DNA from 3 places in the Cellulosimicrobium sp. 72-3 genome. Region 1 is predicted to be linked to each of the others. Evidence: predicted binding sites of a transcription regulator. Region 1 holds the regulator's gene; each other region holds the start of a gene.
The links. The regulator Rex, encoded in region 1, represses fermentation and respiration genes when NADH is low (regulators of the CRP and FNR family bind a similar motif). The targets are predictions, from matches to a motif close to CTTGTGAANNNNTTCACAAG.
Positions count from the first base shown of each region.

Region 2: the regulator Rex is predicted to act here: its motif matches at 1,727-1,746, upstream of mqo (malate dehydrogenase (quinone)).
Region 3: the regulator Rex is predicted to act here: its motif matches at 1,491-1,510, upstream of adhE (bifunctional acetaldehyde-CoA/alcohol dehydrogenase).

Region 1 is NZ_CP053419.1:1,011,973-1,015,194, reverse strand. It holds gene HKK73_RS04545 (YceI family protein) at 131-682, shown strand; gene HKK73_RS04540 (redox-sensing transcriptional repressor Rex) at 803-1,477, opposite strand; gene HKK73_RS04535 (glutaredoxin family protein) at 1,534-1,824, opposite strand; gene HKK73_RS04530 (HAD family phosphatase) at 1,874-2,746, shown strand; gene HKK73_RS04525 (30S ribosomal protein bS22) at 2,841-2,939, opposite strand; gene HKK73_RS04520 (acetoin utilization protein AcuC) at 3,125-3,222, opposite strand, start outside.
Region 2 is NZ_CP053419.1:2,688,398-2,691,619, reverse strand. It holds gene HKK73_RS12195 (hypothetical protein) at 1-33, shown strand, start outside; gene mqo (malate dehydrogenase (quinone)) at 192-1,712, opposite strand; gene HKK73_RS12185 (maleylpyruvate isomerase family mycothiol-dependent enzyme) at 2,007-2,942, opposite strand; gene HKK73_RS12180 (pyridoxal 5'-phosphate synthase) at 2,933-3,222, opposite strand, start outside.
Region 3 is NZ_CP053419.1:2,919,031-2,922,252, reverse strand. It holds gene HKK73_RS13185 (prolyl oligopeptidase family protein) at 1-1,391, opposite strand, end outside; gene adhE (bifunctional acetaldehyde-CoA/alcohol dehydrogenase) at 1,598-3,222, shown strand, end outside.

The DNA.
Region 1 (3,222 bases):
TGGGGGCGTCGGAACATTGTTCCACCCCACGGGAATAGACGGACCGAGGGGTGCTGTTGATACGCTCGTTCCGAAGTTGAACGTTCAACCACTTGGTCCGCCCGGACCCCGACCACCCGCAGGAGCACCCATGGCCTCGTCGCTGCCCGCCGGCCTCACCGCCGGTACCTACGCCCTCGACGCGTCGCACTCGCAGGCGTCGTTCACCGTCCGCCACGCCGGGATCTCGAAGGTCCGCGGCACCCTCGCGATCACCGACGGCACGATCACCGTCGGCGACGACCTCGAGTCGACGTCCGTGACCGCCCAGCTCGACGCCGCGTCCGTGAGCACGGGCGACGAGAACCGCGACAACCACCTGCGCAGCGCCGACTTCTGGGACGCGGAGAACAAGCCGACGTGGACGTTCACGTCGACGCGCATCACGGGCGACGGCGACGACTACGTCGTGGCCGGCGACCTGACGATCAACGGCGTCACCAAGCCGGTCGAGCTCGAGACGGAGTTCGCGGGCACCGCGACCGACCCGTTCGGCAACCCGCGCGCGGGCTTCGAGGCGACCACGGAGATCTCGCGCAAGGAGTTCGGCCTCACCTGGAACGCCGCGCTCGAGACCGGCGGCGTGCTCGTCGGCGACAAGATCAAGATCGCGCTCGACGTCTCGGCCATCAAGCAGGCCTGACCGTCGTCCCGGGCACGTCCCGGGCGAGACCGGCGCCCTCCGGCAGGGGTGCCGCCCCGAGGGGCCGCGTGCACCGGCACGCGGCCCTTCGTCGTCCCCGGGTCCGGGCGCCGGGGCGGCTCAGCGCTCCTGCGACGCCGCGAGGGCGCGGGCCTGCGAGTGGAACGCGAGGATCTGCAGCTCGCTGCCGACGTCGACGCCGCGCACGTCGACGTCCGCCGGGACCTGGAGCGCGCGCGGCGCGAAGTTGAGGATCTCGCGCACCCCCGCCGCGACCACGCGGTCCGCGACCGCCTGCGCGTGCGCCGCGGGCGTCGCGAGGACGACGATCGACACCTTCTCGCGCTCCACGACCTCCTCGAGCGCGTCGACGTGCTCGACGACGAGGCCCGCGGCCCGCGTCCCGACGACGTCCGGCGACGCGTCGAGGAGCGCCGCCACGTGGAAGCCGCGCTGCTCGTAGCCCGAGTAGTTCGCGAGCGCGTGCCCCAGGTTGCCGATCCCGACGATCGCGATGCGGTGCTCGTCGACGAGGCCCAGGGCCTCGGTGATGTACTGCGCGAGCGAGTCGACGTCGTAGCCCACGCCGCGCGTGCCGAACGAGCCGAGGAACGACAGGTCCTTGCGCAGCTGGGCCGGGCCCACGCCGGACAGCTCCGCGAGCTCGACCGACGACGTCGTCCCGACGCCCCGCGCCACGAGGTCCCGCAGCGCGCGCAGGTAGGACGGGAGCCGCGCCACCGTCGCGCTCGGGATCCCCGGCGCCGTCACCTCACCGACTACCTGCTCAGCCACCGTCACTCCGTCGTCCAGGGACCGTCCTCGTCGACGGTCACGCTCCACGGGAGGAATCATCCCAGGTCCGCGCGCGGCGCCGAAATCCGGGCCACCGCACGCGCCAGCCGGCGCGCGTCCACGCGCCAGAACCCCTGCTGCACCCCGCCGACCGTGACGACCGGCACGTACTCGCCGTACTGCTCGCGCAGCGCCGGGTCGGTGCCCGGCGCGTCCAGGTCGACCTCCGCCCACGCGACGCCCGCCTCGGCGCACACGTCCTCGACGACCGTCCGCGCGTCGTCGCACAGGTGACAGCCCGCGCGGCCGAACAGCAGGACGGGGGCGGGGGCGTCGGAGGTGCTCACGCCTCCCAGGGTACGAGGCCCCGGCGGCCCGACCGCCTAGAGTGGAGGCATGGCGACGTCTCCCGGCCCGGGCCCCGACCCGACCTCCCGGCCGACGCTCCCCGAGGAGGCGCCCGCGCGCGCCCCCGGTCCGCCGCACCGCACCGCCGCGTTCTTCGACGTCGACAACACGATCATCCGCGGCGCCTCGTCGTTCCACCTCGCGCGCGCCCTGTACCAGCGCGAATTCTTCTCGACGCTCGACATCGTGCGCTTCGCCGTGCACCAGGCCCGGTACCTCGCGTTCGGCGAGAACAAGCAGCAGATCGACCGCATCCGGTCGCGCGCGCTCGCGCTCATCGCCGGGCGCTCCGTCGCCGAGGTCACCGCGATCGGCGAGGAGGTCTACGACACCGTCCTGTCGCTGCGCATCTACCCCGGCACGCGCCGCCTCCTCGACGAGCACCTCGCGGCCGGCCACCAGGTGTGGCTCGTCTCCGCGACCCCCGTCGAGATCGGCGAGCTCATCGCGCGCCGGCTCGGCACGACGGGCGCGCTCGGCACCGTCGCCGAGCACGAGGACGGCTTCTACACGGGACGGCTGGTCGGCGACATGATGCACGGCCGCGCCAAGGCCGCCGGGGTGCGAGCGCTCGCCGAGCGCGAGGGCATCGACCTCGAGGCGTCGTACGCGTACGGAGACTCGCTCAACGACGTGACGATGATGGAGGCCGTGGGGCACCCGTGCCCCATCAACCCCGACGCCCGCCTGCGCCGCCACGCGCAGGACGTCGGCTGGCCCATCCGCGAGTTCCGCGGGCGTCGCCGCCGCGTCGCGCGCAGCAGCGTCCGCACCGCGAGCTGGGCCGGCGCCGCCTGGGCCGCCGCGCTCGTCCTGCGCTCGGTGCGCCGCGCCGTCGACCGGCGCATCGCCCGCCTCTGACCCCGCCCGGGCCGCGCCCGGAGACGCGTCGAGCCCGGTCCCTCGGGAGGGGCCGGGCTCGGCGACGGGTCGGCGCGTCAGGACGCGCGCGACGTCACTTCTTGTTGCGACGCTGGTGACGCGTCTTGCGAAGCAGCTTGCGGTGCTTCTTCTTGGCCATGCGCTTGCGGCGCTTCTTGATGACGGAGCCCATACGGTCCTCGCAATGCTCGAGCGGCGTGTCGGTCGGCGACCGGTCGACCGGCCGCGGGTGGTCCACGGTTGATCGGGGCCCCGGCGACCACGAGGGCGCCGCAAGCCGACCAACACGAGAGAAATCCGCCCCCTAGCCTACCCGCTCGCGCCCGTGCCCCGGTACGCGACCGGTCGCGGGGCGCCTCAGTCGAAGTGCGCGTCGAGGCCCAGCAGCGGGAAGACGGCCCGGCGCGTGGCCGCGACGGCGCGGTCGACGTCGTCGTCCGGGTCGTACCCGCTGC
Region 2 (3,222 bases), 1.7 Mb from region 1:
CCGGGGACCCGGGGCACGCCGCTCGCGCGCTGAGCCCCCGCACGCTGAGCCCCCGCACGCTGAGCTGCCGCGTCCTGAGCCTCGTGCCGAGCCGTCGCGTGCTGCTCGACGCGCGCGGCGTCCTCGGACGCACGAACGGCCCGGACCTCGTGGAGGTCCGGGCCGTTCGCGGGGGAGCGGTGTCGCTCGCGTCAGGCGCGCGAGCCGACCGCGTCGACGTCCGCGTCGCCCGTGAGCTGGTCGAGGCCCTCGAGCTCGTGCGCCTCCCACGGGGCGTGGCCGAGGCTCGGGATCATCGTCGCGAGCTCCGGGCGCCACTTGGTGAAGCGGGCGGGGAAGCAGCGCTCGAGCAGGTCGATCATCGCCGGGACGGCCGTCGAGGCGCCCGGCGAGGCGCCGAGCAGGCCGGCGATCGAGCCGTCGGCCGCCGCGATGACCTCGGTGCCGAACTCGAGGACGCCCTTGCCGTCCTTGTCCTTCTTGATCACCTGGACGCGCTGGCCCGCCGTGATCGTCTCCCAGTGCTTGGGGTGCGCCGTCGGCATGAAGCCCTGGAGCGCGGTGAACTTGGTCTCCGGGCTCGCGAGGAGCTGGCCGACCAGGTACTGGGTGAGGTCGAGGTTCTTCAGGCCCGCGCCGACCATCGAGCCGAGGTTGTGCAGGCGCAGCGACGTGAACAGCCCGAGGTACTTGCCCTTCTTGAGGTACTTGGGGCTGAACCCGGCGTAGGGGCCGAACATCAGGTACGTCTTGCCGTCGACGACGCGCGTGTCCAGGTGCGGGACCGACATGGGCGGCGAACCGACGTCGGCCTTGCCGTAGACCTTCGCCTGGTGCTGGGCCACGAGCGCCGGGTCGTCCGTGCGGAGGAACTCGCCGCTGATCGGGAAGCCGCCGTAGCCCTTCGCCTCCGGGACGCCGGCCGCCTGGAGGAGCGGCAGCGCGCCGCCGCCGGCGCCGACGAACACGAACCGGGCCTCGACCGTCGAGCGGCGCTTCGGGGCGTTCCACGAGCGGTCCTTGACCGTCAGGCGCCAGCGGCCGTCCTTCGTCTTCTTGAGGTTCTTCACCTCGTGCTCGAGGTAGAGCTGCGTGCCCTCCGAGACGAGGTAGTCGACGAGCTGCTCGGTGAGGGCGCCGAAGTCGACGTCCGTCCCGCTCGTCGCGCGCGTCGCCGCGACCGGCTCGTCACCGTCGCGCTCGGCGACCAGGAGCGGGGCCCACTCGGCGATGACCGCCGGGTCGTCCGTGAACTCGAGCTCGCTGAACAGCGGGTGGCGGCGCAGCGTCTCGAAGCGGCGACGCAGGTAGTCGACGTTCTCCGCGCCGCGCACGAAGGTCATGTGGGGGGTGCGGGAGATGAAGCTCGCGGGCTGCGGCAGCGCGCCCGTCGTGAGCAGGTGGTGCCAGAACTCGCGCGACACCTCGAACTGCTCGTTGATCTTCACCGCCTTGGTGATGTCGATCGAGCCGTCCGGCTTCTCCGGCGTGTAGTTCAGCTCGCACAGGGCGGCATGACCCGTCCCGGCGTTGTTCCACGGGTTCGACGACTCCTGCGCCACGGCGTCCAGGCGCTCGTAGATGCGCACCGTCCAGGTGGGCTCCAAGACCTTCAGGAGTGCCCCGAGCGTGGCGCTCATGATGCCACCGCCGATGAGGGCTACGTCGATCTGGTCTGCGCTGCTTGCGGGGTTGCTCGCTCGACTCGACACATGTCGATCCTACGCTTGTGAAAGAGTGCACTAACTGTGCGGTGCGTCACGGGCGTGCGTCACACTTTCGCGGGACCTCGGTCCCGAGCCGGGCAGGTCGGACGTCGCGTACCGCGCGATCCGGCCGCGTTCGCCCGGGTCGCACCACGATCTCGCGAGGGAGAGCACGGGTCCCGAGCCGTCCTCCTGCGAGGTAGAGCCGTGGTCTCGCGAGGTAGAGCCGTGGTCTCGCGAGGTAGAGCCGTGGTCTGCGTGCACGAGCCGACCATGCCTCTACCTGGGCCGACCGGGGCTCTACCTCGCGGGGGTGGAGTTCTCCCGCGGCGGGGAGTACGGGGACGGCCACGGGCCGATCTCGGGAAGGCTCACGGGCTCACCCGCGAGGCGGGCGGTGGGCTCGGCGCCGGGGGTGCGGCCCGCGAGCCAGGCGGCGACGTCGGTGAGGCGGCCGTGGACGACGACGGCACCCCGGCCGGGCGTGGCTGCGGCCCCGGGCGTGGGTTCGGCTTCGGCCGCGGGCTCAGGTCCGGCAGCCACGCGGAGGCCGCCCGGTCCGACGCGGAGGCCGCCCGGTCCGACGCGAAGGGCGCCCGGTCCGACGCGGAGAACGCCCCGCCCGACGTGGACGCCGCCGGCGCCCACGACGAGGTCTCCTGGTTCCCCGTCGAGCTCGACCACGACGTCGTCCGCGAGCCGGACCCCGAGGAAGTCGAGGAGGTGCAGCCCGAGCGCGGGAGGCCAGGAGTCGAGGCCGACGCCCGCGTCGAGGTCGACCGCGTGGATCCGCACCTCGCGCCACCAGGCCACGAGCGCGTCCGCGACCGTGCCGTCGCGGTACGTCACCGGCGCGGACCACCCGGCGGACCCGGCGGCGGGCCACGCGGCGTCGAGGCGGTCGGCCAGCGCGTGGAGCGCCGCGACGTGCTGCGCGACCGAGCGCAGCGCGCCCGTCCGGATGCCGTCCTCGCGCCCGGCCGCGCCGCCGTCGTACACCTCGACGAGCTCGCCGCGCGCGGCGAACTCGGCCTGGCGCGCCATGGCCTCGCCGATGGCGGTGACGTGCGCGAGCACGTGGCTGCGCGACCACCCGGGCAGTGCCGACGGCGCGTCGAGCCTGGCGGCGTCGAGCCCGCGCGCCGCGTCGGTCACCGCGTCGAGGGCGGCGCGCGCGTCGCGCCGGACCTCCTCGACGTCGGGCGGGGTGAGGGCGGGGGCGTCGGTCAGGGCCACAGCAGCTCCTTCGTCCAGGTGGTCGGCGCGCCGGACGCCGCGGTGTAGCGCAGGCGGGTCTGGCCCGCGCCCGACGACGCCCAGAACTCCACGCTCGTCGGCTCGAGCGCGTACGCGGTCCAGGCGTCGAGGACGAGCCCGGGCTCCGCCCGTACGCGGTCGAGGGCGGCGTCCCACGCCTCGCGGTAGGCGGCGCGGGACGCGAGCGGGGCGCTCTGCGACCCGGCGAGGGCGGTCGCGCGGGAGAAGTCGGACCGGTCCAGGAAGTCGGCGGCGGACG
Region 3 (3,222 bases), 1.9 Mb from region 1:
TTGGACTTGACGACCTCGGGCGCGCCCGCGTCGCCCGGGTGCTCGCCGAGCGACAGGAGCGAGAGCGTCGTCGGCGTGAGGTAGTCGGTCGTGACGAGCCAGAGGTCGTCGGTGTCGACGGGGTCGACCGCCCCGACGGCGACCGTGCCCAGCGCGGGCAGGCCCGGGATCTCCGAGCGCACCCACGGCGCGTCCGCGGCCTCCTGCCCGACGGCGCCCCCGGGCGCGGCGGCGTCCGGCGGCGTCAGCACGTGGAGCCGGTTCTTCACGTCGTCGAGCACGTTGACGACGAGGTGGTGGCGCGTCCACGTGGCGCCGGCGAGCGACGTCGTCGCCGTCGGCTCGAAGAGCACGGTGAAGCCGCGGTCGCCCGCGAGGAAGTCGTCGAACCGGGCCGCGAGGAGCGACCCGGCGCGGTACGTCGCGCCGCCGACCGTCCAGTCGTCGCGCAGCTCGACGAGCAGCCACTCGCGCCGCACGCCGACCTCGGCGGAGTCGGGCACGTCGATCTTCGTCAGGCGCTGCTCGGGCGTGCCGGTGCGCTCGGCGAGGTAGAGCTCGTCGGAGTAGAACGCCTTGGAGCGGTGCACGAAGTCGCGCTCGAACCCGGGCGTGTGCGAGCGCCAGGCGGAGATGTACATGTCCTCGTCGGTGCCCTCGTAGACGGTCACCGCGGCGTCGAGCGGGGTGCCGCGCGTCCAGCGCTTGACCACGCGCGGGTACCCGGACGGCGTGAGCGTGCCCTCGCCGAAGTCGGTGAAGACGTACACGGTGTCGGCGTCGATCCAGCCGAGCGAGCCCTTGGCCTCGGCGCGGTGGAAGCCGCCGTCCTGCGGCGCGACGAACAGCTTCTCCACGAGGTCGAACTCGCGCGTGACGTCGGCGTCGGAGCCGCCGGGGGAGAGCTCGACGAGCGCGTGCCGCCAGGGCTCGCCCGCGGCGAGCTGCTCCGGCGTCGGGCGCAGGACGCTCGCGCCGTGCCAGACCCACGACTCGCCCTCGGCCGCGGCGAGCGCGTCGAGGTCGAGGACGGTCTCCCACTCCGGGTCGTCGGTGCGGTAGGACTCGAGCGTCGTGCGCCGCCAGACGCCGCGCTCGTGCTGCGCGTCGCGCCAGAAGTTGTAGTACCGGTCGCCGATCTTCGAGACCTCGGGGATCTTCGCGTCGGAGTCGAGCACCTCGCGGATCGCACGCTCGGTCGCGGCGAACTCGTCGGCGGTCTCGAGCGTGTCGGCGACCTCGGCGTTGCGGGCGCGGACCCAGGCCAGCGCCTCGTCGCCCTCGACGTCCTCGAGCCAGAGGTACGGGTCGTGGGGGGTGCCGTCCGGTCGGTCGGTCGCGGCGCGGCTCTCGGTCGCGGGCGAGGGGCTCGTCGTCTGCTCGGCGGTCATGGTCACCCACCCTACGGCGCGCGGGCCGTGGTGCGGAGGTCACGAGGAGGCGGGGACCTTCGGCCCGCATCGGGGCCGGACCCTTGTGGGGACGCGCGGCTTGTGAAAACCTTCACAAGTAGAGAGACCGCCGAAGGAGCCGGGGCATCCCGGCCCCGGCACACCCGCGGCCGACGCCCGGCGAGGTCGGGCACCGGAGGGGACGCATGAGCGCGAAGAGCGCCAGCACGAAGGTCGAGAACCGCACCGAGGACACCCGCACGACGCACGAGATCGACGTCCTCGTCGAGCGGGCCCGCAAGGCGCTCGACCAGTACATGAGCCTCACGCAGGAGGACGTCGACCGGATCGTCCTCAAGGCGTCCGTCGCCGGCCTGCACCAGCACGGCCACCTCGCGCAGATGGCCGTCGCCGAGACCGGGCGCGGCGTCTTCGAGGACAAGGCGACGAAGAACATCTTCGCGTGCGAGCACGTGCCCAACTCGATGGCGAACCTCAAGACGGTCGGGGTCATCGGCCGCGACGAGCTCACGGGCGTCGTCGAGATCGCCGAGCCCGTCGGCGTCGTGTGCGCCGTGACGCCGGTGACGAACCCGACGTCGACCACGATCTTCAAGTCGCTCATCGCGCTCAAGACGCGCAACCCCGTGGTGTTCGCGTTCCACCCGAGCGCGCAGCGCTCGTCGGTCGAGGCGGCCCGCATCGTGCGCGACGCCGCGGTCGCGGCCGGCGCGCCCGACGACTGCATCCAGTGGGTCGAGCACCCGTCGATCGAGGCGACCAGCACGCTCATGCACCACCCGGGTGTCGCGCTCATCCTCGCGACGGGCGGCAACGGCATGGTCCGCGCGGCCTACTCGGCCGGCAAGCCCGCCCTCGGCGTCGGCGCGGGGAACGTCCCGGCCTACGTCGAGAAGAGCGCCGACCTCGGCCGCGCGATCAACGACGTGGTCATGTCGAAGGCGTTCGACAACGGCATGGTGTGCGCCTCGGAGCAGGCGCTCATCCTCGACGACGCGATCTACGACGACGCGATGCGCGAGCTCGCCCGCCTGCACGCCTACCGGGTGACGCCCGCCGAGAAGGCGATGCTCGAGCGCCTCATCTTCGGGGTCGAGGCGAACGGCACGAACTGCGCCGGGGCGAAGCTCAACCCGAAGGTCGTGGGCAAGTCGCCGGTGTGGATCGCGCGCGAGGCCGGGTTCGAGGTCCCCGACGACACGTCGATCATCCTCGCGGAGATCGACGACGTCGGCCCCGGCGAGCCGCTGAGCCGCGAGAAGCTCACGCCCGTCCTGGCCGTCCTGCGGGCGCGCGACACCGAGCACGGCGTCCGCCTCGCGGAGCGCATGGTCGAGCTCGACGGCCTGGGCCACTCGGCCGCGATCCACACGTCCGACGAGGCGCTCGTCGAGCGGTACGGGTCGCGCGTGAAGGCCGTGCGCGTGCTGTGGAACAGCCCGACGTCGCTCGGCGGCATCGGCGACATCTACAACGCGCTGCTCCCGTCGCTCACGCTGGGCTGCGGCAGCTACGGCGCGAACTCGGTGTCGAACAACGTGTCGGCGGTCAACCTCATCAACGTCAAGCGGATCGGGCGGCGCAACAACAACATGCAGTGGTTCAAGGTGCCCGCCAAGACGTACTTCGAGCCGAACTCGATCCAGTACCTCGCGCAGATGCGCGACGTGCACCGCGTCACGATCGTCACCGACAAGGTCATGAGCCGCATCGGCGTCGTCGACCGCGTGCTCGACGTCCTCGCCCGCCGCGAGGAGAAGGTCGCGATCCAGATCATCGACGCGGTCGAGCCGGAGCCGAGCGTCGGCAC